Linked DNA regions of Methylosinus sp. H3A. The protein of the gene in region 2 interacts with the protein of the main gene of each other region in a pairwise test. Links are inferred from orthologs where the notes say so. Each region holds a gene or a part of one and is shown on either strand. Other genes may lie near its edges.

Region 1 (7,834 bases), 130 kb from region 2 along the record:
GAAATCCTGCGGCGCCATGCGCCAGTCTGCGCCCGCGGCGGCGTGGAAGAGAAGATGATGCAGCGGCGCATAGGGCAGCAGCAGGCCGATACGCGACAGGCCGGGCGCGACAGAGGGCGCGAAGTCTTCGCGCTTTTCCACGACGACGATCGGCCGCGCGATCGATTGCAGCAGGCGCAATTCTTCGGCGTCGAGGACGCCGGCGCGCCTCGCGGAGGCCGCATCGGCTACCATCACGGCGAAAGGCTTGGCGTCGCGGCCCTTGCGGCGACGCAGCTCTGCGACGGCCGTTTCGTTGCGCGCGTCGCAGAGCAGATGAAAGCCGCCGATCCCTTTGAGCGCGACAATGCCGCCGCTCCGGATCGTTGTGACGATCTCTTCGATGATGGCGGCATGATGGGCGCCCGAAGGCTCGTAGTCCTTTGCGGCGTCAGGACCGAGGGCCTTCAGGCTCGCATCTTCCGGCGACAGACGCGAAAGCCGCGGCCCGCATTTCGGACAGGCGATCGGCTGCGCGTGAAAACGTCTGTTCGTCGGATCGGCATAGTCGCGCGCGCAATCCTCGCACATTGCGAAAGCCGCCATCGAGGTCTGCGCGCGATCATAGGGCAGGCGCCGCGTCAGCGTGTAGCGCGGCCCGCAATGGGTGCAATTGACGAAAGGATAGAGATAAAAGCGGCTCTTCGGATCGAAGAGATCCTCGAGGCAATCGTCGCAGACGGCGGCGTCGGGCGTGATGCGTGTTCGCGTGCGGCCGTCGCGGCTCGGCTCGATGGAGAATTTCGCGTCGCGCAGCGGCGTGATGGCTTCGCATTCGAGACTGTCGATGCGCGCGAGCGGCGGCGGCTCGCGCTTCAGCGCCGCGACGAAATCCTCGACGCGCGCGCCTTCCACCTCCATCAGCACGCCTTGCGAATCATTGCGCACGAAGCCAGCGAGCGCATAGCGATCCGCGAGCGAATGCACGAAAGGCCGAAAGCCGACGCCTTGCACGGCGCCGGTCACTCGCAGCCTCAGCCTCGTCGCATCGCTCGACGGCATGAGCTTCTTCTCCTCACTTGGCCGCGGCTGCTCGCGCATGTCGCGCCGCCAGCCGCGCGGCGCGCGCCTCGATCCAGGCGTAGAAGGCGGCCATGCCCTCGCCGGTGCGCGCGGAGACGACCAATGTCTGGAGATCGGGATTGACCTTCAGCGCATTGGCGAGGCAGCGTCCGACGTCGAACTCCAAATGTGGCAGCAGATCGGATTTGTTGAGCAGCATCAGATCGGACGCCGCGAACATTTCCGGATATTTGAGCGGCTTGTCCTCGCCCTCGGTCACCGAGAGCACGACGACCTTATGCGCCTCGCCGAGATCGAAGGCCGCCGGGCAGACGAGATTGCCGACATTCTCGATGAAGAGCAGAGAGGAGGGCGCGACGGTGAGCTCGCAGAGCGCATGCGAGACCATATGCGCATCGAGATGACAGCCCTTGCCGGTGTTGATCTGCAGCGCGGGAACGCCGGTCGCGCGAATGCGCTCGGCGTCATTGGAGGTCTGCTGATCGCCCTCTATGACCGAGATCGAGAAGCGATCTTTCAGGTCCGAGATCGTGCGCACGAGGAGTTGCGTCTTGCCCGAGCCGGGGCTGGAGACGAAGTTGAGCGCGAAGACGCCCGACTGCTCGAGCCGCACCCGATTCTCGCGGGCGTGGTCGTTGTTCTTGGAGAGTATGTCGCGCTCTATGCGGACGATGCGCTCCTGGCTGAGGCCGGGCGCATGGACGCCCGCCGGCCCGGCGCCATAGTCGTGACGATGGCCGTGATCATGCGCGTGGCCGTGGTCATGGTCGTGGTGATGTGCATGGTCGTGATGATCATGGCCATGGTCGTGGTGGTGATCATGGTCGTGATCGTGAGCGTGGCCATCCGCATGATCATGTGGATGATCGTGGCTGTGCTCTGGTTTTCCTTCGATGCTGGAAGTTCCGCAGCCGCAGACCGTACACATTAGTCGACCTCCAGTTCCTGCACCCGCATATCCTCGCCACCCGTGACTTGGACGTGATATCCGCCGCACTCCGGGCAAGGCCCAAATCTTTCTTCGACGGCGACGGTTTTCGCGCAATCGAGGCACCAGCCTTCGCCGGGAATCCGTAAAATGTCGAGGCGCGCGCCTTCGACGATTCCGCCGCGCGCCACAGCCTCGAAGCAAAAGCGAATCGCCTCCGGCTCCACATGGCTCAGCGCGCCGATCTCGAGGCGCACGACGCGCACGCGTGAAAAGCCCTGCTTGTGGCTCTCTTCCTCGATCAATTCGACGATGCTCTCGGTCAGCGCCATCTCATGCATAGGCGGCGTCCCGGACCTCGACGCGAAAGGCGACGCAGGGGTCGAACAGCCCGGCCAGCCGCGTGATCGTCTGCGTCGCTTCGGCGCGCGGAACGCGCGCGCCGAGCAGAGCGGCGACGAAAGGGCCGGCGGGATGAAAATTCCATTCGGTTGGCGCGACGATCGCATAGTTTTCGATCCTGTCGTCCGGTGTGAGCCGAACCCAATGATATAATTCTCCGCGCGATGTTTCGAGCGCGCAATAGGCTTCGCGCGTGGCGAAAGCGGCGCTGCGGGACTCGTCTTCCGGTGACGCCGACTCGAGCCGCGCCAATAGTTGCGCGAGATCGATCATGCGGGCGCGAAAGCGCGCGCAGAGCGCTCCACGCGGCAATTCGGTCTCGCGCCAATGACGTGCGAAGGCGCCTGTTTCCGGCGCCCGGCCGGCGATGCTCGGCGCGGCGGCGAAGCTTTCGCCCTGTGTCCTTATCCCTTCGAGCGCCGAGGCGTCGTCCTCTGCGCGCAGCGCATCGGGCGCGGTCGCGGCGATCATCGGCCCGCGCTCCAGCTCGCGCCACAGCCGTCCGAAGGGCGTCTCCGGCGCGGGGGCGGCCCTCGCCGGATCAGCGGGAAGGCCGAGCGCCGCCGTCTCGGCGCGCAGCCGCGCCGCGATGTTTCGGTGGTCGCGCGATTGCGCCGCCGCGAGCTCGCGGGTCAGCGCCATCGCCTCGCGCAAGGTCGCCGGCGGAATCGCGTCCTCCGCCATGCTCGCCAGAGCGCGCAGCGTCTCGGCGAGGCGCTCGCAATCGAGCGCGACGAGGTTTTGCGGCGCGGCGCGCTGTTGCTCTCCGCGCGCCGCGGCGATGGCGCGGGCGGCGGCGAAGGCGTGCGAAAGGCCGCACAATGAGAAGAGCCGCGCGGCGAGCGGCGGAATTTCTGCGGCCGGGCGGCCGAGAAACAGGCGCGTCAAATGAACGGGCCGGCTCGATCGCACGCGCACCGAGCAGACGCGATCGTCGGCGAGTTCGGCGATGATGGAGATCGCGCCTGGTCCCAGCGCGCCGAGATCGGCTTGGCCGCTCATGACGCGAGCTCTCCGGCGGCGCGGCGGCGGCCTCCGAACAATGTTCTCCTGTCGAGCTCGGCCGCGGGTTCGGGCTCTCGCTTTGGCGCTTCGTGGAGATTGGGATCGAAGAGCGCGTCGAGCGACGCCTGTGCCGCAAGCGTCGCCGCCTCATGGTCGGCGAAGTCGTCCATAGGTGAAAACAAGGAGCAGGAGGCGATCCGCCCGAATCCCGCGATCTCGCTCACATTGAATTCGACATCGCCGGCGGGGAAGCGCAGCTTCAGCTGCGCGTGGTCCGGGAAAGGCGCGTCGGGGCCGGGCGCCGTGACGACGAGATTGGCGAACCAGGGCGTGACCACCACGCCGAGGACATAGGGGCCGAAATCGCGAAAGCCGAGCGCCTCCACCGCGAGCGCCTCATTGCAGACGGGGGAGTCGCGCATCGCCGTCTCGTGGACGCCGCGATAGAAATCCGCGAGCCTCGCGCCTCTCGCAGCGGCGTCGCTCAAGTGTCGCACCTCAGGAACTTCTCGCGCGGCGCGTCGCATTCGGGGCAGCGCCAGTCTCGCGGAAGATCGGCGAAGGCGACGCCGGGCGGCACCTGCCAGACGGGATCGCCCTCGGCGGGGTCATACACATGCCAGCAAACGCCGCATTCCATGCGCGCGTCGGGCGCGATATCGCGAAGCGCTTCGTCGCTCATGTGAAATAGGCCTCGTGAATTTCGCGCAGACGCTCCGCCGAATCGTGGAAATCTTCGTCGGCGGCGCACGCGGCCGCCGGCGTGTCGCCGATCTCCAGCGTGTCGAGGATGATCGTGCCCATGGCGTTGAAGAACTGCACCGACCAGACATGGCGCGCGCCGGTCGCGGTGATCTTGGCCGAGCCATAGCCGTGCGAGATCAGTTGCACGGGGCCGTTGCCGAGCGTCTGCTGCAGATGCTCCATATCGATCTCCGACACGGGCAGCAGCGAGAAATTGACGACATGGGAAGGATCCCCGGGCCGATGCGCGCGCATGCGGGCGTCGATCTCTGCGAGCATGGGCATGACATTCATGGCGCCCTCGGGCTCCGCGCCGATCGTCAGCCGTTCCGCGGTGAAGCCTGCAGCGCGCTCGACGACATGAGGTATGGCGGCGATCTCGAGATAATCGGCGGAGAGCCGGCCTTCGGCGTCGGAGAAGCGGACGCGCCACAGGCCCGCCATAGTGGCCTCTTGTATTTGCGCGGTGACGCCGTCGGGGAGGACGGCGAGGCCGCTCACCTCGCCCTCGCCGAGCACTTGGCCCATCAGCTCGCGTTCTTTCTCCTCATAATCGGTGATGTCGAACAGTCGGCTGGGGGCGTCGGCGCGCTGCGCTCGAAGCGCGTCGGCGAGCTGCGGCAGCAGCGCGGCCGTGCGCGGGCATTCGGCGACGGCCTGCTCGCCGCTCGCCGTCGCCAGAAAAGAGATGACGCTGCGTTTGGTCTCCGCCTCGGCGTCATAGCCGATCGGCATCACCGTCATCGCGTCGTCGGAGCCCTCCGGCGAGATCCAGAATCCGGCTTTCATGAGCTCGTTTCCCCTTCGGTGAAGGTGATGCGCACGCGCGGCTCTTTCGCGGGCGGCGTCTGCAATTGCAGCAGCGCCTCGATCCGCGAGAGATATTCCGCCCAATCATAGACTTTCGGCAGCACGCCGAGCGTCTCGCGCCCATAGGTCACGACGAGGCTCGGATAGACGCAGACGCTGAAGCGCGCTTCGAGCGCCTTTTCGGCGGCCGGTGCGACAATTGCGGCGCGCAGGCGATCGGCGAAGGTTTCGATCAGCTGCGGAAAGATGATCGCCACATCATGGGTCTCGCTGCGCTGCTGCGGATCGCCGCCGAAGAAGAGCAGCGTATGCGCGGGCGCGCCGGGCGAGGGCGCGAGAAAGGCGTCGATCGTAGTCTCGTCCAGCAGAGTGACGCCGGCTTTCTCGCTCAGCGCCAGCTGCAACGACCCGGACATGCGAAACCCTCCCTTTTTGCTTTCTCGAAAGGCCGCAATCGCCATGCCATAGGCGCTCGGAGAGGGCGCCAAGCTAGGTGACTGAGTCGAAAGCAGCTTTCCAGATCGCGGCTGCGGATCGGCGTCGGTGTTCTGGAAAGATGCTTACCGCCTTGTGGGGCAGCTTTCCAGCGGCTGCTATTTTCTCAGGAAATCCGGCAGCTGCGGCTCGCGGTCGACGAGATCGGCGAAGAGGTGATCGACATTCTCGCCGGCGAGCGCTTTTTCCACGGCGTCGAGCGCGTCGTCGATCTGCGCGGCCTCGAGCGGGTCCAGAACGCGGATCGCCGAATCGATATGCACCAGCACTTTCGTCCCGGGCGGCTGCGCGCCGACGAGCGCCATGGACACGGGGCGTCTCTCGCCCCGGCGCTCGCACAGCGCTCCGAAGGCGTCGCCTTCGATCACCGTCATGGGAAAGCCGACGCACATCGCCTGCGGTCCGTCAACGCCAAGAAGACGCGCGCCAAGACGATGCGCGCCAAGGCTTGAACCAATAGGCCGCGGCGACGATCATCGCGCCCCAGGCGAGCGACAATGTCATCGTCAGGAGATGATCCGGCTCGGTCAAGGCGTGGGCGATGTCATAAGCCAGATCGTCCGGATGCAGGCCGGGATGCGCCATGGCCGTCGCCGGAAGCAGCCAAGCGGCGGCGGACGCCGCGAAACGGATCGCTTTCATGGTCTCGTCTCCTCATCGGCGCCGTCGAGGCGCCTCTCATAAGCGTTTTGGTCGAGGTCATGCGCCAGCAAGCGTTGGAATGTTTCCGCGCTTCTCGCTCGCGGGCGGAGCTCCACGCCCCATTCTTTGAGCGTTTCGAGCGCCGCAGCGAGCGCCGGCTCGATCGCGGTGGCGACCGGCGCCGTCAGCGGGCCGCCCCAGTCCTCGAGGTCTTGCGGTTGGCAACCGATGAGCGCGAGGCGCGACGGATAGCGGCCGAGCAGATCGGCGGCGGAGAGCACCTCCTGAAAGCCGGTCTGATGCAGGCTCATCTTTTTCGCGCCCATGAAGCGCGGAACCTCTGAGTCGCGCACGATGCGCAAGGTTCCGGGCTCGAGGCCGTAATCGATCGCGTCGAAGACGAGAAGCTGGTCGCAGGCTTCGACGAATTGCACGAGATAGAGGCCCTGCGTGCCGCCGTCGAGCACGGTCACATCGGGGCCGGTTTCATAGCGCGCGTGGAATTCCTCGACGACGCGGACGCCGAAGCCTTCGTCCGCCCAGAGAATATTGCCTATGCCGAGAATGAGAGTGCGCATGGCGTCTCCTCAGCTGTCCCTCGCCCCGTCGCCGCGCGACGACTCACTTGTCGGCCTCGTCGCGGAACACGCGCTCGCCGGAGACCATCGAGGAGATGAGGCTCTGGCGCGACACGATATCCTCGCGCACCGCGGTGTAGATATGGATGATGACGAAGAGAATGACGCCCCACATGGCCAAATGATGCCAAGTGTGGACGTCCTGGCTGTTCGGCCAGATCAAGAACACCCAGCCGAACAATTTATATTGCCAGCTGTCGCGCCCCTCCCCCTCCGAGTAGAGCGCGAAGCCCGTCACCACCAGGAAGGTCAGCAGCAGCATGAAGAAGAACATGATGAGATGGCCGAGCGGATTATGCCCGATATATTTCTTCGGCTGCTTCACGAGAAAGGCGTACCAACGCGCCTCGTAGAGAACGCCCGACAGCCATTGGCGGTCCCACACCGGCAGATAGAAAATCTGCTTGGCGTGCTCATTGCCGACAAAGGCCCAATAGATGCGCATCAGCAGGGCCACGGCCAGCACATAGCCCGCCGAGAAATGCGCGAAGCGGATGTAGCCCATCAGGAATTGCGAGCTCGCCTCGCCGGGCGTCGAGGGCAAGGGCGAGGCGATGAAATAGCCCGTCGTCGCCAGCACGACGATCGCCGCGGCATTGATCCAGTGCCATAGCCGCACCGGCGCTTCATAGACATAGACGCTCTGCAGTTCCGCGGCTTTCTCGCCGTGGCTGTCCAGAACGCCATGGACTTGCGTCGCCTCGGTCATGATCTTGCCTCCGCTCAGCGAACCGTGACTTTCGTCATCTCCTGTCCGTCCTCGCTCATCACATGGGTCGAGCAGGCGAGGCAGGGGTCGAACGAATGGATCGTGCGCAAAATTTCGAGCGGCTTTTGCGGATCGGCGAGCGGCGTGTCCATCAGCGAGGCCTCGAAGGTGCCGATATTGCCCTTGGGATCGCGCGGGCTGCCGTTCCATGTGGTCGGCACGACGCATTGATAATTCTCGATCTTGCCGTCCTTCACCTTGATCCAATGGGCGAGCGCGCCGCGCGGCGCCTCGGTGAAGCCGAAGCCCTTGGCCTCCTTCGGCCAGGCCTGCGGGTTCCATTTGTCGATATTGGCGGTGGAGGAATCGCCGGCCTTGATATTGGCGATCAGCTTGTTC
Region 2 (16,446 bases):
GATGTCGCCGCTGATGCGGTTGTAGAAAATGACGGCCGGAATAGCGGCGACGAGACCGAGCGCCGTCGCGAACAGCGCTTCCGCGATGCCCGGCGCCACCACTGCGAGGCTGGTGTTGTTGGAGGCCGCGATGCCCTGGAACGAATTCATGATGCCCCAGACCGTGCCGAACAGGCCGACGAAGGGCGCGACGGCGCCGATCGTCGCCAGCGCCGGCAGACGCAGCTGGAGCTGATCGAGAGCGGCGGCGCTCGCCAGCACGGAGACGCGATGGATGCGCTCCTGCAGAGCGTCGCGCTGCGACTCGCTGGCGACGAGATCGGAGGAGCGCTGATATTCCTCCACGGCGGCTTTGTAGACCTGCGCCAGCGGATCATTGGCCGGCGCGGAGAGGAAAGCCGGCGCCACTTCCGTCACCGGAAGCTCGTTCTGGACGCTGTCGATGAGCGCATTGGCGCGTCGATGCAGCAGCGACAGGCGAATGAGCTTCTCGGCGATCACGCCCCAACCCCAGGCCGAAGCGAGCAGCAGCAGGACGATGACCGTCTTGACGATCGAATCCGCTTGCAGAAACAGCTCGACCGGTGAGAGGGCGTGGGCGACCGCGGCCGAAGCCGCGCCGATTGCTGGATCACTCATCTTCGTTTTCGTCCTTTGTCGGCGAGAGAGACAGGAAGCGGCGACGCGCGTCGCCGCGATTTTCGTTGAAAGAGGGCTAGAAGACGACGCCGCCGCTGACCGTGAAGAGGCGTCCGATCGCCGGCAGCGATCCGCAGCGCGAGCCGACGCGCGTCGCTATGGCGTCGAGCGTGGGATTGCCGGAGGAGGATACGATGCTGAAGCCGGTCATCCCGCCATTGGCGCTGAATGTCGCGCGATAGGCGACGCGGCCATGCTTGGGAATGGGCGAGTCGGGCGCTGCGTTTCTCGCCGAGCGCTGCATGCAGGACAGAAACTGATTGGCGGCGATGGACTGCTGCGCATTGGCGTTGGTGGAGGCGCTCTGCGCCGGAGCGGCGTCGGTGCGCGCAGCGGCGGCGGGACGCGGCGTCGGATTCTTCTCCACGACCTTGGGAACGGGCTTGGGCGCCGGCGGCTTCGGCGGCTCGATCGGCGCGACCGGCTCGATCGCCTCGGGCGGCGGCGGCGTATCGTCGAGTTCTTCGGGTTGCGGAATCTCTTCCGGCGGCGGCTGGTCGACCGCCGGATTGGGAACGACGACGAGCTCCAGCGGCTCCTCGGCGGGCGTCTCCGTATGCGGCAGGGAGAAATTCACCGCGGCCGTGAGCAGCAGCGCATAGGCGAGCACCGCGGCTGCCCGCACCGGATAATTCGGGCGGCCGCCGTCGGGCAGCAACAGAGATTGGGTGTTGCGGAACTCCCCCGCCGTCGCGATTGTTTCCTGCGCGCCAATGAGCGCCTCTGCAGCCGCAGCCGTCATGGAATGACCCCCTCGTGCGAAACCTTACGCTCTATTAAAGATTATAAACCCTATAGACGCAATAGGTTTAATTGCTACTTTTGTCGAACGGGTGAATTTCGCGTGGAACGTCAGTCCCAAAGGGCGAATGCGCTGCGTCGGACGATGTAAAGGGATTGTCATTCCCGACGCGCATGAAGCGCGCCGGCGTTTTGCGCGATTCCCGGTCAGGCGCAGGGCGCGCCGGGACTGGCCACGCCCGTCCGATTCAGGCGACGCAGCCCGCGAGCCCGAGGCGCCGCGCCGCGCCGCGGGCCGCGACAAAAGCGCTGGAAAAAGCCGCCTGCAGCAAATATCCGCCGGTCGGCGCGTCGAAATCGAGCATCTCGCCGGCGAGGAAGACGCCGGGCAGCTTCTCGATCATCAGATCATCGTCGAGCGCGTCGAAGCGCACGCCGCCGGCGCTCGAGATCGCGCGCTCGAGCCCCGCCGTGGCGACGACGGCGAGCGGCAGATTTTTCACGCGCGAGGCGAGCGCGCCCGGGTCGTCCGGCAAAGGCGCGGAGAGGCGCAGCAGCGCGATCTCCTGTTTCGACAGCCGCAGCGTCTTGCGCAGGAAGGTCGCGAGCGATTGTTTTTCCCGCGGGCGCGCGAGCTTTTGCGCCAGCGCCTCGAGCGGACTGCTCGGACGCAGATCGATATGCAGAGTCGCGACGCCCTCGCTCGCGATTTTGCGCCTGAGGCTCGAAGACAGCGCATAGACGGGACCGCCTTCGAGTCCCGCCCGCGTGACGATGATATCGCCCAAGGCGCGCTCTTCTCCATGACGCAAGGCGATCGTCTTCAGCGGCGCCCCTTCGAAAAGATCGACGAATCCGTCTGGCCAATCGACGATCGCGGCGCAATTGGCGGGCGCGAGCGGCTCGATCCCGACGCCCTTCGCCGCGAGAAGCTCGACCCAGCCGCCATCGGCGCCGAGGCGCGGCCAGGAGGCGCCGCCGAGCGCCAATATCGTCGCCTCGGCGGGACGCGCGCGGCGCTCGCCGCTCGCATCCGCGATCAGCAATTCTCCACTTTCCGAAAAGCCCTCGAAACGACAGCGCGTCTCGATGCGGACCCCATTTGCGGAAAGCCGCGCGAGCAGCGCGCGCAGAAGAGGCGTAGCCTTGAAGCTCTTTGGAAAGACGCGCCCGCTCGAGCCGACGAATGTCTCCTCGCCGAGCGCAGCGCAATAATCGCGCAGGCGCTCGGGTGGAAAAGCGCGAATGACGGGGCCGAGCCGCGCGGCGGCTTCGCCATAGCGGGCGATAAATCTATCGAAGGGCTCGCTATGCGTGATATTGAGGCCGCCCCGCCCGGCCATCAGAAATTTGCGGGCGACGCTCGGCTTGCGCTCATAGACCGTCACGCTCGCGCCCTGGCGCGAGAGGAGGTCCGCGGCGAAGAGGCCGGCCGGCCCGCCGCCGACGATGGCGCAGCTCGGCGAGCGAGGGTCGGGCGGAATGGCGCGGCTCCGATGCGGATCGAGGACAGGCGCGCTGGTTAGCACGTCGAGAGCACGAAAAGGAAATCCATGCGCGAGGGCGCCCCAGAGATCGATAACAGAGAGCCGATCGACGAGGACGAGGAGCTGCTGTTCTCCTTCGAGGTTCCGCCCGAGGCGGCGGGGTCGCGGCTGGACCGTTTCCTCGCCGAGCGGCCGGAGCTCGTCGCCGCGCATCTTTCCCGCACGCGGCTCAAGGCGCTGATCGAGGACGGAAGGCTCGTCATCGGCGCCGCGGCCGTGCGGGACGCCAGCCGTCGCCTCGTCGCGGGCGACCAGGTCGCGCTCGCCGTGCCGCCGCCCGAGCCCGCCGAGCCGCAGGCGGAGAATATTCCGCTGACTGTGGTGTTCGAGGACGCGCATCTGCTCGTCGTCGACAAGCCGGCGGGGCTCGTGGTCCATCCCGCCCATGGCCATGAGACCGGGACGCTGGTGAACGCCCTCATCGCCCATTGCGGCGCCAGCCTCTCCGGCATAGGCGGCGTGAAAAAGCCCGGAATCGTGCATCGCATCGACAAGGACACCTCGGGCCTGCTCGTCGTCGCCAAGACCGACGCCGCGCACAAAGGGCTCTCGCGCCTCTTCGAGGATCACGGCCGCAAGCTGCATCTGGTACGCGAATATCTCGCCTTCGTCTGGGGCGCGCCCGAGCGCCGCCAGGGCGTGATCGAAGCGCCGATCGGCCGCCACTCGACCCAGCGCGAGAAAATGGCCATCGTGCCGCAGGAGCGCGGCCGCGAGGCGGTGACGCATTGGGAGCTGGTCGAGAATTTCGGCCCCGCCTCTCTTGTCGCCTGCCAGCTGGAGACCGGCCGCACGCATCAGATTCGCGTGCATATGGCGCATATCGGCCATCCGCTGATCGGCGACGCGACCTATGGCGCCGGCTTCAAGACCAAGACCGCTCTGCTCTCGCCGGCCGCTCGCGCCGCCGTCGAGGCGCTGGGGCGACAGGCGTTGCACGCCGCGACGCTCGGCTTCGCGCATCCGGTGACGGGTGAGGAATTGCTGTTCGAGAGCGCGCTTCCGGCCGACCTCGCCGCTCTGCGGGAAGCGCTCGGAGGCGACTGAGCGGGGCGGAGAAGCTATGCCCATTCCGATGGACTATCAGCACGCGTCGGAGGAGTTCGAACGCTTCTTGCGACTCGTCGTCGAGCGCTCGGGCCTGACGACGCGCAATCAAGCCTATACGACGGCCCAGAGCGTCCTGCTGACATTCCGCCGCCGCCTCGAGATGCGCGATGCGATCCGCTTCGCCGGCGTGCTTCCTCCCGTGTTGCGGGCGATATTCGTCGCCGATTGGGATACGCAGGAGGAGCCGCGCGCCTTTTCGTCCCACGCGGCTCTGATCGAGGAGGTCAGGTCGCTGCGGCGGGACCATAATTTCTCGCCCGACAGCGCCATCGCCGATGTCGCCTTCGCCCTGCGCGCCTGCGTCGACGGAGCGGAATTCGATCGCCTTCTGGCGACGCTTCCACCCGGAGCCGCGGACTTCTGGCGCGACTGACGATTCAAAGCCGCAGGCGCGTCTCGGGCGAAGATGCTCGACCCTGCTCTAAGAAAAGATCGGCGCGCCGAGGGCGTGACCCCGCGCCGCGGCGCGCTAGTTGAGCGCGAATTCTCGGCCCCTACGCACATTACGGAAATTTAACCCGGCCGTCATTTGGCGCTTAGCGAGAAGCCATCTTTCGGCCATGCTCGGATCGGTCTATATTGAGGCGTTGCGGCCGGCGCTGGCGGCCGTGCATTACGGGCTCGCCGTATTCGGGGGCCCGTCAGGAGGTGAAAATGGCGAACGCCCTGCCTATCGTCTCAGGCGAAAGCGGCCTCGCGCGCTACCTCGCCGAGATCCGCCGGTTCCCCATGCTGGAGCCGCAGGAAGAATATATGCTCGCAAAGCGCTGGCGCGAGCACGAAGACCCGAAAGCCGCGCAAAAGCTCGTTACGTCCCACCTGCGGCTCGTCGCCAAGATCGCCATGGGCTATCGCGGCTATGGACTGCCGATCGGCGAGATCGTGTCCGAAGGCAATGTCGGCCTGATGCAGGCCGTCAAGCGCTTCGAGCCGGACCGCGGCTTTCGGCTGGCCACCTATGCCATGTGGTGGATCCGCGCCTCGATCCAGGAATATATCCTGCGCTCCTGGTCGCTCGTGAAAATGGGCACCACCGCGAGCCAGAAGAAGCTGTTCTTCAACCTCCGCAAGGCCAAGAGCAAGATTTCGGCCTTCGAGGACGGCGATCTGACGCCCGAGCATGTCGAGACGATCGCCACAAGGCTCGGCGTCTCCAAGCAGGACGTCATCGAGATGAACCGCCGCATGGCCGGCGACGCCTCGCTGAACGCGCCGCTGCGCGAGGAGGGCGAAGGCGAATGGCAGGACTGGCTCGTCGACGATTCGGCCGCCGATCAAGAGCATGTGCTCCTGCGTCAGGAGGAGAGCAATAATCGGCTCGACGCTTTGCGCGGCGCGCTGACGGTGCTCAATCCGCGCGAGCGCCGCATCTTCGAGGCGCGCCGCCTCTCCGACGATCCCGTCACGCTCGAGGATTTGTCGGAGGAGTTCGGCGTCTCCCGCGAGCGCGTGCGGCAGATCGAGGTCCGCGCCTTCGAGAAGGTGCAGTCCGCGGTGCGCGCCGGAATTGCGCGGCTCGAGGCGCTGCCTGCGGCCTCGCTCTGACGCGAAAGGCGAGAGCGACGTAACGCTCGCGCGCGGGCGAACGAATAGGAGCGGCCGGCCCGTGCGGAGAGACGCCGGGCCGGCCGCTCTTTCTTTTTGCTCGAGGCCGCGAACCCATGCTGATCCGTCATTCGCCCGATATCGCCCCGTCCGAGATCACGCCACAGGCGGCCTATCTGAGGCGGCGCGAATTTCTGCTGGGCATGGGCATGGGAATAGGCGCGACGGCGTTTGCGGGCGCGGCGCAGGCGAAGCCGCTCGCTTCCGTCAAGAGCCGCTTCTCGACCGACGAGCCGAGGACATCGCGGACGGATGTGCTCGCCTATAATAATTTCTACGAGTTCGGCGGCCGCAAGACCGACCCGGCCGACAACGCCCACACGCTCACCACCTCGCCCTGGAAGGTGACGATCGACGGGCTCGTCGCCAAGCCCGCCGCCTATCGGCTCGAGGATTTGATCGAACCCCACGCGCTCGAGGAGCGCGTCTATCGCATGCGCTGCGTCGAGGGCTGGTCCATGGTCATCCCCTGGATCGGCGTCCCGCTCGCCGAGGCGCTGAAGCGCGCCGAGCCGCTCGGCTCGGCCAAATATGTCGCCTTCGAAACTCTGGTGCGGCCCGAGGAGATGCCCGGCCAGAAGGGCCTGCTTCAGCTCCTGCCTTGGCCCTATGTCGAGGGGCTGCGGCTCGACGAGGCGCTGCATCCGCTCACCATTCTCGCCGTCGGCCTCTATGGCGAGACTCTGCCCAATCAGAATGGCGCGCCGCTGCGGCTCGTGGTTCCGTGGAAATATGGCTTCAAGGGAATCAAATCGATCGTGCGAATCTCGCTCGTCGAGACGCAGCCCAAGACCTCCTGGAACATTCAAAATCCGCGCGAATACGGCTTCTATTCCAACGTCAATCCGAACGTCGACCATCCGCGCTGGAGCCAGGCCACGGAGCGCCGCATCGGCGAGGGCGGGCTCTTCGCCAAAAGGCGCCCGACGCTGATGTACAATGGCTATGCGGATCAGGTCGCCTCGCTCTATGGCGGCATGGACCTCGAGCGGTATTTTTAAATGCGCGCCGCCTCCGCCCGCGCGCGCCTCTGGCGCATTCCGAAGCTCGCGGTCTATGTCGCCGGCCTCGTCCCCGCCGTCTGGACCTTTTCTCTCGGCGTCATGGATCGGCTGGGGCCGGAGCCGATCAAGGCGCTGGAGCAGGAGCTCGGGCTCTGGTCGCTGCGCTTTCTGCTGCTGTGCCTCTTGGTCTCACCGCTGCGCCGCGGCGCAGGCGTCGATCTCTTGCGCTATCGCCGGGCGCTGGGGCTGCTCGCCTTCTATTATGCGGCGCTGCACCTTGCGGCCTATGTCGCGCTGGACCATGGCTTCGACTGGCCGGCCATAGGCCGCGACATTTTGAAGCGGCCCTATGTGACGATCGGCATGGCGGCTTTCGTCATACTCGTCCCGCTGGCCGTGACCTCCAACAACGCCGCGATTCGTCGGCTCGGGGCCAAGGCCTGGGCGCGGCTGCATCGCCTCGTCTATGTCGCCGCCATATTGGCGGCCGTGCATTTTCTGCTGATCGTGAAATCCTGGCCGGCGGAGCCTCTGCTCTACGCCGCCGCGACAGCGGCGTTGCTGGCGGTGCGGGCTTTTCCTGCCATGTTGCGCCGCGCGCGGCCCGCGCCGGCGTCCTGATCGAACAGGCGCCGCCTCTCGCCGATTGCTCTCAGCGCGTCGGGACGGGCGTGCCGCTGCGATAGTCGTAGAAGCCGCGCTGCGTCTTGCGGCCGAGCCAGCCGGCCTCGACATATTTCACCAGCAGCGGGCAGGGGCGGTATTTCGAATCGGCGAGCCCCTCGTGCAGTACCTGCATCACCGAGAGGCAGACGTCGAGGCCGATGAAATCGGCGAGCTGCAGCGGGCCCATCGGATGATTGGCGCCGAGCTTCATCGCCGTGTCGATCGCCTCCACCGAGCCCACGCCTTCATAGAGCGTGTAGATCGCCTCGTTGATCATCGGCAGCAGGATGCGATTGACGATGAAGGCCGGGAAATCCTCCGACACCGTCACCGTCTTGCCGAGCTCTCCGATGAACTGCTTGGCCGCCTCGAAAGTCTTGTCCTCGGTGGCGATGCCGCGAATCACCTCGACGAGCTGCATTTTCGGCACCGGATTCATGAAATGAATGCCGATGAACTGCTCCGGCCGCCCCGTCACCGCGGCGAGGCGGGTGATGGAGATGGAGGAGGTGTTGGTGCCGATGAAGGCGCCCGGCCGCAGCTTGGGGCCGAGCTCGGTGAGGATGCCGCGCTTGACCTCCTCATTCTCGGTGGCGGCCTCGATCACGAGGTCGCTGTCCGCGAAAGCGGCGTAATCCTTGGCGGGATGGATGCGGGCGACGGCGGCCTTACAGGCCTCCTCGTCGATCTGGCCGCGCTCCACCGCCTTGGAGAGATGCGTCGCTATATCGTCCAGGCCGGCGGCGATGCGGCTCTCCGACAGGTCGTTGAGCGCCACGTCGAAACCCGCGACCGCGCAGACCTGAGCGATGCCCTTGCCCATCTGCCCGGCGCCGACAATGCCGATCTTGCGAATTTCAGAGCCCATCTTTCGAACACCACCAGCGAGAAGCGGAGCGCTTCCAATTCAGTATAGCGCGCGTTCGGCCTTTGTGAAAACCGGCGTTTTGCACCGCAGCGAAACCACGCTTCGATACCCCCCAATGCCGTCATGGCCGGGCTTGTCCCGGCCATCCACGCCAAGCGGCGGAGACATCATTCGAAAACGCCCGCGAACTGCGGATTTCTCGATTTTCGCGCTTGCGCGCCTCGTCGCGGAGCGAGGTTATGAAGACTGTCGCCGCGACTGTGGCGCCACGCGCAATTCTGCAACAATCAGCAGCGCTCAGGCGTGGATGGCCGGGACAAGCCCGGCCATGACGGCTTTGTGGTTCCCTCGGCAAGGGGGCGCGAAAGCCGAGCCATGCCTCAGCGGCCGGCCTTGGCCAGCTCGACGTCGAGCTCCTTCAAGGTCGGGAAGAGATCCGCCACGAGGCCGTAATCGGCCACCTGGAAGATCGGCGCCTCCTCGTCCTTGTTGATCGCCACAATGACCTTGGAGTCCTTCATGCCAGCGAGATGCTGGATCGCGCCGGAAATGCCGACGGCGACATAGAGGTCCGGCGCCACCACTTTGCCGGTCTGGCCGACCTGCAGATCGTTGGGGGCGTAGCCGGCGTCGACCGCCGCGCGCGAGGCGCCGATCGCCGCGCCGAGGCGGGTCGCCACGGGCTCGATATATTCCTTGAAATTCTCCGAGCTCGCGAGGCCGCGGCCGCCCGAGACGATGATCTTGGCCGCCGTCAGCTCCGGCCGCTCCGACTTGGCCAGCGCCTCGCTCTTGAAGCTCGACACCGCAGGATCGGAGCCCGCGCCGATCGCCTCGATCGCCGCCGAGCCGCCCTCGCCCGTCGCCGTGAAGGAGGCGGTGCGCACGGTGATGACCTTTTTGGCGTCCTTGGAGCGCACGGTCTGTATGGCGTTGCCGGCGTAGATCGGCCGCTCGAACGTATCGGCGGAGACCACCTTGATGATGTCCGACACCTGCGCCACGTCGAGCAGAGCGGCGACGCGCGGCAGCACATTCTTCGAGTTGGAGGTCGAAGGCGCGAGAATGGCGTCATAAGCGCCGGCGAGGCCGACGATCAGCGCCGCCAGCGGCTCGGCCAGATGATGGCCATAGGCCGCGCCGTCGGCGACGAGCACCTTCTCGACGCCAGAGAGCTTGGCCGCGGCCTCGGCCGCCGGGCCGATATTCTCGCCGGCGACGAGAATATGGACGCCGCCGCCGATCTGCAGCGCCGCCGTCAGCGCCTTGGCGGTGGAGGGGGCGAGCGCGGACTCTGTGACTTCCGCGACGATGAGCGCCGTCATTTACAGAACTCCCGCAGTCTTGAGCTTTTCCAGCAATTCGGGGACGGAGCCGACCTTTATGCCGGCCTTGCGCGCCGGCGGCTCGGCCGTCTTCAGCACTTCCAGGCGCGGCGTGATGTCGACGCCGTAATCGGCCGGGGTCTTGGCCGCGACCTCTTTCTTCTTCGCCTTGATGATGTTGGGCAGGCTGGCGTAGCGCGGCTCGTTGAGGCGCAGATCGGTCGTCACCACGGCCGGCAGCTTCAGCGTCACCGTCTGCAATCCGCCATCGACCTCACGGGTCACATCCACGGAGCCGTCGGCGATCTCCACCTTGGAGGCGAAAGTGCCCTGGCCCCAGCCGAGCAGGGCGGCGAGCATCTGGCCGGTCTGATTGCTGTCGTCGTCGATCGCCTGCTTGCCGAGAATGACGAGGCCGGGCGCTTCCTCGGCGACGATCTTGGCGAGAATCTTGGCGACCGCCAGCGGCTCGACCAGCTCGTCGGTCTTCACGTGAATGCCGCGGTCGGCGCCGATCGCCAAGCCGGCGCGCAGAGTTTCGTCCGCCTTGGCCGGGCCGATGGTGACGAGCACGACTTCCGTCGCCTTGCCGGCCTCTTTCAGGCGAATGGCCTCCTCGACGGCGATCTCGTCGAAAGGATTCATCGAAAATTTCACATTGGCGACGTCGACGCCCGAACCGTCCGGCTTGACCCTGATCTTGACGTTATAGTCGACCACCCGTTTCACGGGCACGAGAACCTTCATCGCGCAACTCCCGGCGAGATTGACCTTCGTCTCGATTGTTTCGAAAAATCGCGCCCTGTGGCCGAATGGCCCCGATCGGCTTTTTCGAGCGCCGCGTCGAGAACGAATTAGCGCCGCGCGGCGCGAGGCCTGCGCGGAATGCTCGGAAGCCGCTCTGGTAGCGTCGGCTCGCCGCCCTGTCAAACCCTCGGCGCCGCGCTTTCAACCCCAGGGCCCCTCGAAGCGCCGCGGGCCGAACCAGCGCACGTCGCGCCGCTTGAACAGCGGCGTCAGCACCAGACCGGCCAGAATGCCGCCGATATGCGCCCACCAGCCGACCTGTCCCTGGTCGTCGGTCAAGGCGTTGAACAGCTGAAAGAGAATCCATGTGCCGACGAAGAGCGAGGCCGGCGCATGGATCGGGATGATCCCGGCGACGAGGCCGAAGATCGTCGAGCGCGGATAGAGCAGGATGAAGGCGGCGCAAACGCCCGATATCGCTCCCGAGGCGCCGACCAGCGGCGTGATGGTGAATGGCGCGCCGAGCGCGAACAGCAGCGCCGCCGAGACGCCGCAGAGCAGATAGAACAGCAGATAGCGGATCGACCCCATGGCGTCCTCGACATTGTCGCCGAAGACATAGAGAAAGATCATATTGCCCGCGAGATGGCCGAGCCCGGAATGAAAGAACAGGCTCGTCAGCAGCGTCCAGCCGGGGCCCGGCGTCACGATCCAGGGGGCGAGCTCGGCCCGGCCGAACAGCACCGCAGGTATGAGGCCGAAACCGCGCACGACGGTGAGCGGATCGCCGAAGGATTCGCTGAACACGGCGACGAAGACGACGATATTGATCGCCATGAGCGACCAATTGACATAGGGCCGCCGCACATATTTGAGCGGCGCGTCGTCGTGAAGCGGCAGCACCATCTCGAATCGTCTCCCCCTGCCGCCCGTTTCGCTCGGCCTCGCGGCAGGAACTATAGCGCGGCCCGAGCTCTGGCCAATATGGGGCCCGCCCAGGAGACGGCGAGGCCGCGCAGCCCGGCGATGTCCAGCGCGAGGACCGCCGCGCAATAGACGGCGCCCCCGACCCCTATCTGCAGCAGCAGAGTGAGAATTCCCGGCGAGAGGCCGCCCAGCGGACGCAGCGCCAGAACCATCGCCCCCGTCGCGGCCAGCGCGCCGAGCATGTCGCGCCCGCGCGGCCATTGCGGCGAGGTGCGCGCCGCAAAAAGGACGAGCGCCCCCAGCGCCGCCAGATACGCGCCGCATTGGGCGAGCGCCAGGCTCGAGGCGTCCGCGCCGCGCGGCAGCAGCAGAGCGAAGCAGAGGCCCGCGACCACGGCGACGGAGGCCGCGCCGATGAGCGGCGCGGTCTTCTTCTGGAGCTGGAACACCGGATTGACGGCGAATTGGATGAGGCCCATGGCGAAGAGGCCGGGCAGCAGCAGATCGAGATAATGGCCGAACGGCCCGCGGAACTGCGCCGGCACGATCAGCTCCTCGATCGAGGGCATGGTCAGCCAGATTCCGGCGCAGGCGGGCAGCAGAAAGGCGGCGACGATCGTCATATTGCGGGCGATCTGCTCCTTGCCCTTCTCCGCGCCGTGCCGCTCATGGGCGGCGACGGCGATCTGGAACAGCAGGACATCCAGCGCGGAGCCCAGCGCATATATGGCGCGAATGCCGAGATCATAGGCGAGCGAGAACTGCCCCGTCTCGGCGAAGCCGTAATAGGCGGTGACGAGCGCCCGCGCCGCCAGCGGAACGGATTGATAGAGCATGTTCGCCGCGACGATCGGCGCGCTATAGGCGACGAGCGTGCGCGCCGTCGCCATGCGCGCGCCATGCGGCGAGGCGCCGGGATCGGCGAGGGAGGCGCGCGCGGTGAAGACGGCGCCGAGGAGGCTGGCGAGACTGCCGGCGATCGCCATTCCCGCCGAATGGAAGATAAAAGCGCCGCCGCCGGTGAGCAGCAGCGCCAGAATATTCTTGGCGAGCACGACGCGGCTATAGCTCTTGTCCTCGAAACGCGCGCGCAGCAGCGCGGTCGAATAGTCGAAGAGCCCGTTGATCGCCGCCGTCGCCAACGCCAGAGCGATGAGCGTATCGCCGAGCGCGAAAGGCGGCGCGACATAGAGAAACAGCCCGCCGCAGAGGACGAGCGCCGCCGCCGTCACGAGATAGGCGAAATCCAGCGTCGAGCGAATGGCCGGCTCCGCCTCGCGCACGCGCGTCGAATAAAAGCGCGTCGCCGAGAGGCGCATCCAATCGAAGGCGCCCGTCTGAATGACGACGCCGATCGCGAAGGCGAGCGCGAAGCGGCCATATTCCTCGGGGCCCAGGAATTTCGCCACCAGCAGGCCGATGAGGAAATTCGCCACCGTATTGGCGAGGAAGGCGGCGAGAACCTTCAATTTTTCGACCTCTCCCTCTCGGCGCGCGACACCTTCTCCCACGAGTGGGAGAAGGAGCGCGCACGTAGATAGAGGTTAACGAACAGGGACGAAGAAACCCTTACGCCGGCCATTTGCCCGCCGCCGTCAGCTCCCGCAGCGCCTGCGCGTCGCGGGGGGTGACGCCGGGGAAATCCGCCTGCGCCGTGGCGGGATCGAAATATCTCCAGGAGCGCGCGCATTTGACGCCCTCCGCCCGCCGCGGAACCACGGCCACGCCGGCGACTTCGGCGAGGCGGAAGGCCTCCGAAGGGCCTTCGTCGGACCGCACCGCAATATCCGACACGATGCAGATTTCAGCGAAGTCGACACCCTCCAGCGCCGCGCGCAGATCGGCGTCGGTCACATGGACCAGCGGCGCGGCCTCCAGCGAGGAGCCGATGCGCTTTTGCGCGCGCTCGATCTCCAGCGCCCCCGTCACCACGGAGCGGATCGCGCGCAGCTTCTCCCATTTCGCCGCGAGCGCTTCGTCGCGCCAGGCGGCCGGCAAATCGGGGAAGGTCTCGAGATGCACGGAAACGGCGTCGGCGTAGCGCGACAGCCACGATTCCTCCGCCGTGAAAGCGAGAATGGGCGCGAGCCACAAAGTCACCGCGCGGAAGACTTCCTCCACCACGGTCAGCGCCGCCTTGCGCTTCACGCTCGACGGCGGATCGCAATAGAGCGCGTCCTTGCGAATGTCGAAATAGAAGGCCGAGAGATCGCTGGTGAGGAAAGGCGTCAGCAGAGCGACGACCTTCTTGTAATCGAACTCCGCATAGGCTTCGCCGACCTCCTCGCCGAGTTGCGACAGCCGATGCAGCACGAGCCGCTCGAGCTCCGGCAGATCGGCATAAGCGATCTTCTCCTCCGCGCGATAATGCGCGAGCGTGCCGAGCATCCAGCGGATGGTGTTGCGCAACTTGCGGTAATTATCGGTGACGCTCTTGAGGATTTCCGGCCCGATGCGCTGATCGTCGCTGTAATCGACGCTCGCCACCCACAGGCGCAATATATCGGCGCCGGCGTCGGCGATGACCTTTTGCGGCGCGACGACATTGCCTTTCGACTTCGACATTTTATGGCCATGCTCGTCGAGCGTGAAGCCATGCGTCAGCACGATGTCGTAAGGCGCGCGGCCGCGCGTGCCGCAGGATTCCAAGAGCGAGGAATGGAACCAGCCGCGATGCTGATCCGAGCCCTCGAGATAGAGCACCTCGTCGGCGCCGCCATCGCGCTTGCGTTTGATCCCAGCGAGGCCGGGGAAATGCACCGGGTCTTCCAGCGTGAAGGAATGCGTCGAGCCCGAGTCGAACCACACGTCGAGAACATCGTCGATCTTCTCGTAATCGGCGGGGTCGTATTCGGGCGCGAGGAAACGCTTCGCCGCGCCTTCCTCATACCAGGCGTCGGCGCCCTCCTTCTCGAAGGCTTCCACGATGCGTGCGTTCACGCGCGCATCGACGAGAATGTCGTGGCCGCCCTTCTTCACGAAGACAGCGATCGGCACGCCCCAGGCGCGCTGGCGCGAGACCACCCAATCGGGACGATTGGCGATCATGCCGCGGATGCGATTCTCGCCCGCCGCGGGAACCCATTGCGTGCGCGAGATTTCATCGAGCGCGATATCGCGGAGCGTGGGCGCATTCCCGCCACCCCCCTCATCCTTCGAGACGGCGCTTCGCGCCTCCTCAGGGTGAGGGTTCGACTGCGTGAATTTCTTGTCGAGCGCGATGAACCATTGCGGCGTGTTGCGGAAGATGACCGGCTTCTTCGACCGCCATGAATGCGGATATTGATGCTTCAGCCGCCCGCGCGCGACGAGATTTCCCGCCGCGATCAGCGCCTGAATCACCGCCTCATTGGCGTCGCCCTTGTCGCCCTTCTCGGTCAGCACGCGCTTGCCGGGGAAGCCCGGCGCTTCATCGGTATAGAAGCCGTCGGCGTCGACCGTATAGGGAATGCGCGTGTCGATGCCGCGCTCGGCGAGCATGCGCCCGCTCGCCATCCAAATATCGAAGTCCTCGCGGCCGTGGCCGGGCGCGGTGTGGACGAAGCCCGTTCCGGTGTCGTCGGTGACGTGGTCGCCGTCGAGCAGGGGCACCGTGAAATCGTAGCCGGTCAACTTATCGGCCAGAGGATGCCGGCACGAAGCAGTCGCTAGTGTCTCAGCGTCTACCGAGGCGATACGCTCGCCCTCGACTCGGGCTGCCTTAAAGACTTCAGGCGCCAATTTATCGGCGAGGACAAAAGTGTCGCCGAGTCCGGTCCAGTTATCGGCTGGAGCCTGAGTTACTCGGTACAGACCATACGAGATTTTTCGGGAAAACGAGATCGCGCGGTTGCCAGGCAACGTCCAAGGGGTCGTTGTCCAGATGACAACTCTTGCCTTGTTAAACGCCAGCAGCGTCTCATCGGAAGGTAATTCGCCGAACGAAGCGTAGCTGGCATGCTTCCACGGAAACGCCACGAACACTGTGTCGCTGACATGGTCCTCATACTCCACCTCCGCCTCCGCGAGCGCGGTCTTCTCGACCACGCTCCACATCACCGGCTTCGATCCGCGATAGAGCAGCCCATTCTCTGCGAATTTCATCAGCTCGCGGGCGATGTGCGCCTCGGCCGGGAAATTCATCGTGGCGTAGGGATTGGCCCAATCGCCCGTCACGCCCAGCCGCTTGAACTCCTCGCGCTGCACGGAGAGCCAATGCCCCGCATAGGCGCGGCACTCCTGGCGGAAGGCGACGATGGCGGTCGGATCGGCGAAATCGGGCTTCTTCTTGCCCTTGGAGCGGTAATTCTCCTCCTCGATCTTCCATTCGATCGGCAGGCCGTGGCAGTCCCAGCCGGGGACGTAATTGGAATCCTTGCCGCTCATCTGGCGGCTGCGGGTGACCAGATCCTTGAGGATTTTATTCAGCGCATGGCCGATGTGGATGTTGCCATTGGCGTAGGGCGGGCCGTCATGCAGCACGAATTTCGGCCGGCCCTTCGCGGTCTCGCGCAGCTTGGCGTAGAGGCCGATCTTCTCCCAGCGCGCGAGGATTTCCGGCTCGCGCTGCGGCAGGCCGGCGCGCATCGGAAAATCCGTCTGCGGCAGATAGAGGCTCTTGGAGAAATCGGGGCCTTTGTCGTCTCGGCCTTTATCTTGAGTTTTCTCGTTCATCTCGTCGGAAACCATTGCGGTCGCGTCGGCGCCTCGGATAGGCGGAGCGCGAAACTCGAGGGGAAACAGGCGGAAGGGGCGCCAAACGAGGCGCGAGAACCCGGTCGCCGCGCGAACCTGTCAGGCTCGAGCGCGGGCCGGGCAAATAATTCGAATGCTGCGGCGCAGGACCATGGCCCTATCTACCAGCGCCGGCCGCCTCCGCAAAGCCCGGAATCTGGACGCCGAGCGCGGCCGATCCGCCGTCAGGGAATGCGGCGGAAGGGATTGCCCGCGGCGCCGGTCAGATAGGCGATCGCGCCGATCACCAGCGCGACGGGCAGCAGCACCAGAAAAGCGCTGGCGAAGAAGATGAGGCCCATCGCCAGCGCCACCGCGCCGGCGAGCGCCAGCAGAGCGCTGCCGAAAGGCCCGAGCTTTATGACCTTCACGCCCTCGGTCCCGCCGATCCAAATACGCGTGCGTGCGCGGAGCCGCTCGCCGCCTTTGGGCTCGGGCGGGAGGATTTCGATCTCGGCCGGTCTGTCGGTTTCGTGCTTCTGCGACACGGGACG

Evidence for each region.
Region 1: the proteins of ileS (region 2) and IY145_RS07075 interact in binary tests that used the Escherichia coli proteins (3 or more experiments, as listed by UniProt). The link is inferred for Methylosinus sp. H3A from one-to-one orthologs.

What each region holds. Positions count from the first base shown.
Region 1 is NZ_JADNQW010000005.1:848,174-856,007, reverse strand. Bases 4,876-7,834 are described here. They hold IY145_RS07075 (HyaD/HybD family hydrogenase maturation endopeptidase), read right to left. Parts: upstream 6,667-7,834; coding sequence 6,085-6,666; downstream 4,876-6,084. Other genes in these bases: IY145_RS07065 (nickel-dependent hydrogenase large subunit), read right to left, coding at 7,450-7,834; cybH (Ni/Fe-hydrogenase, b-type cytochrome subunit), read right to left, coding at 6,710-7,435; IY145_RS07080 (hypothetical protein), read right to left, coding at 5,852-6,088; IY145_RS07085 (HypC/HybG/HupF family hydrogenase formation chaperone), read right to left, coding at 5,545-5,838; IY145_RS07090 (hydrogenase accessory protein), read right to left, coding at 4,927-5,367. Also shown: carbamoyltransferase HypF, read right to left, coding at 1-1,041; hydrogenase nickel incorporation protein HypB, read right to left, coding at 1,055-1,990; hydrogenase maturation nickel metallochaperone HypA, read right to left, coding at 1,990-2,331; IY145_RS07110 (nickel-dependent hydrogenase large subunit), read right to left, coding at 2,324-3,394; [NiFe]-hydrogenase assembly chaperone HybE, read right to left, coding at 3,391-3,885; IY145_RS07100 (rubredoxin), read right to left, coding at 3,882-4,079; more of IY145_RS07095, read right to left, coding at 4,076-4,875.
Region 2 is NZ_JADNQW010000005.1:980,893-997,338, reverse strand. The notes cover bases 12,609-16,211. They hold ileS (isoleucine--tRNA ligase), read right to left. Parts: upstream 15,893-16,211; coding sequence 12,809-15,892; downstream 12,609-12,808. Other genes in these bases: IY145_RS07725 (hypothetical protein), read right to left, coding at 16,138-16,211; IY145_RS07735 (lipopolysaccharide biosynthesis protein), read right to left, coding at 12,609-12,708. Outside these bases: IY145_RS07795 (MotA/TolQ/ExbB proton channel family protein), read right to left, coding at 1-639; IY145_RS07790 (energy transducer TonB), read right to left, coding at 716-1,441; IY145_RS07785 (TIGR03862 family flavoprotein), read right to left, coding at 1,689-2,969; IY145_RS07780 (RluA family pseudouridine synthase), read left to right, coding at 2,994-4,034; IY145_RS07775 (DUF2267 domain-containing protein), read left to right, coding at 4,051-4,470; RNA polymerase sigma factor RpoH, read left to right, coding at 4,752-5,642; protein-methionine-sulfoxide reductase catalytic subunit MsrP, read left to right, coding at 5,759-6,703; protein-methionine-sulfoxide reductase heme-binding subunit MsrQ, read left to right, coding at 6,704-7,327; IY145_RS07755 (3-hydroxybutyryl-CoA dehydrogenase), read right to left, coding at 7,359-8,240; IY145_RS07750 (electron transfer flavoprotein subunit alpha/FixB family protein), read right to left, coding at 8,621-9,565; IY145_RS07745 (electron transfer flavoprotein subunit beta/FixA family protein), read right to left, coding at 9,566-10,312; IY145_RS07740 (rhomboid family intramembrane serine protease), read right to left, coding at 10,514-11,218; more of IY145_RS07735, read right to left, coding at 11,269-12,608; more of IY145_RS07725, read right to left, coding at 16,212-16,440. UniProt on the Escherichia coli protein: Catalyzes the attachment of isoleucine to tRNA(Ile). As IleRS can inadvertently accommodate and process structurally similar amino acids such as valine, to avoid such errors it has two additional distinct tRNA(Ile)-dependent editing activities.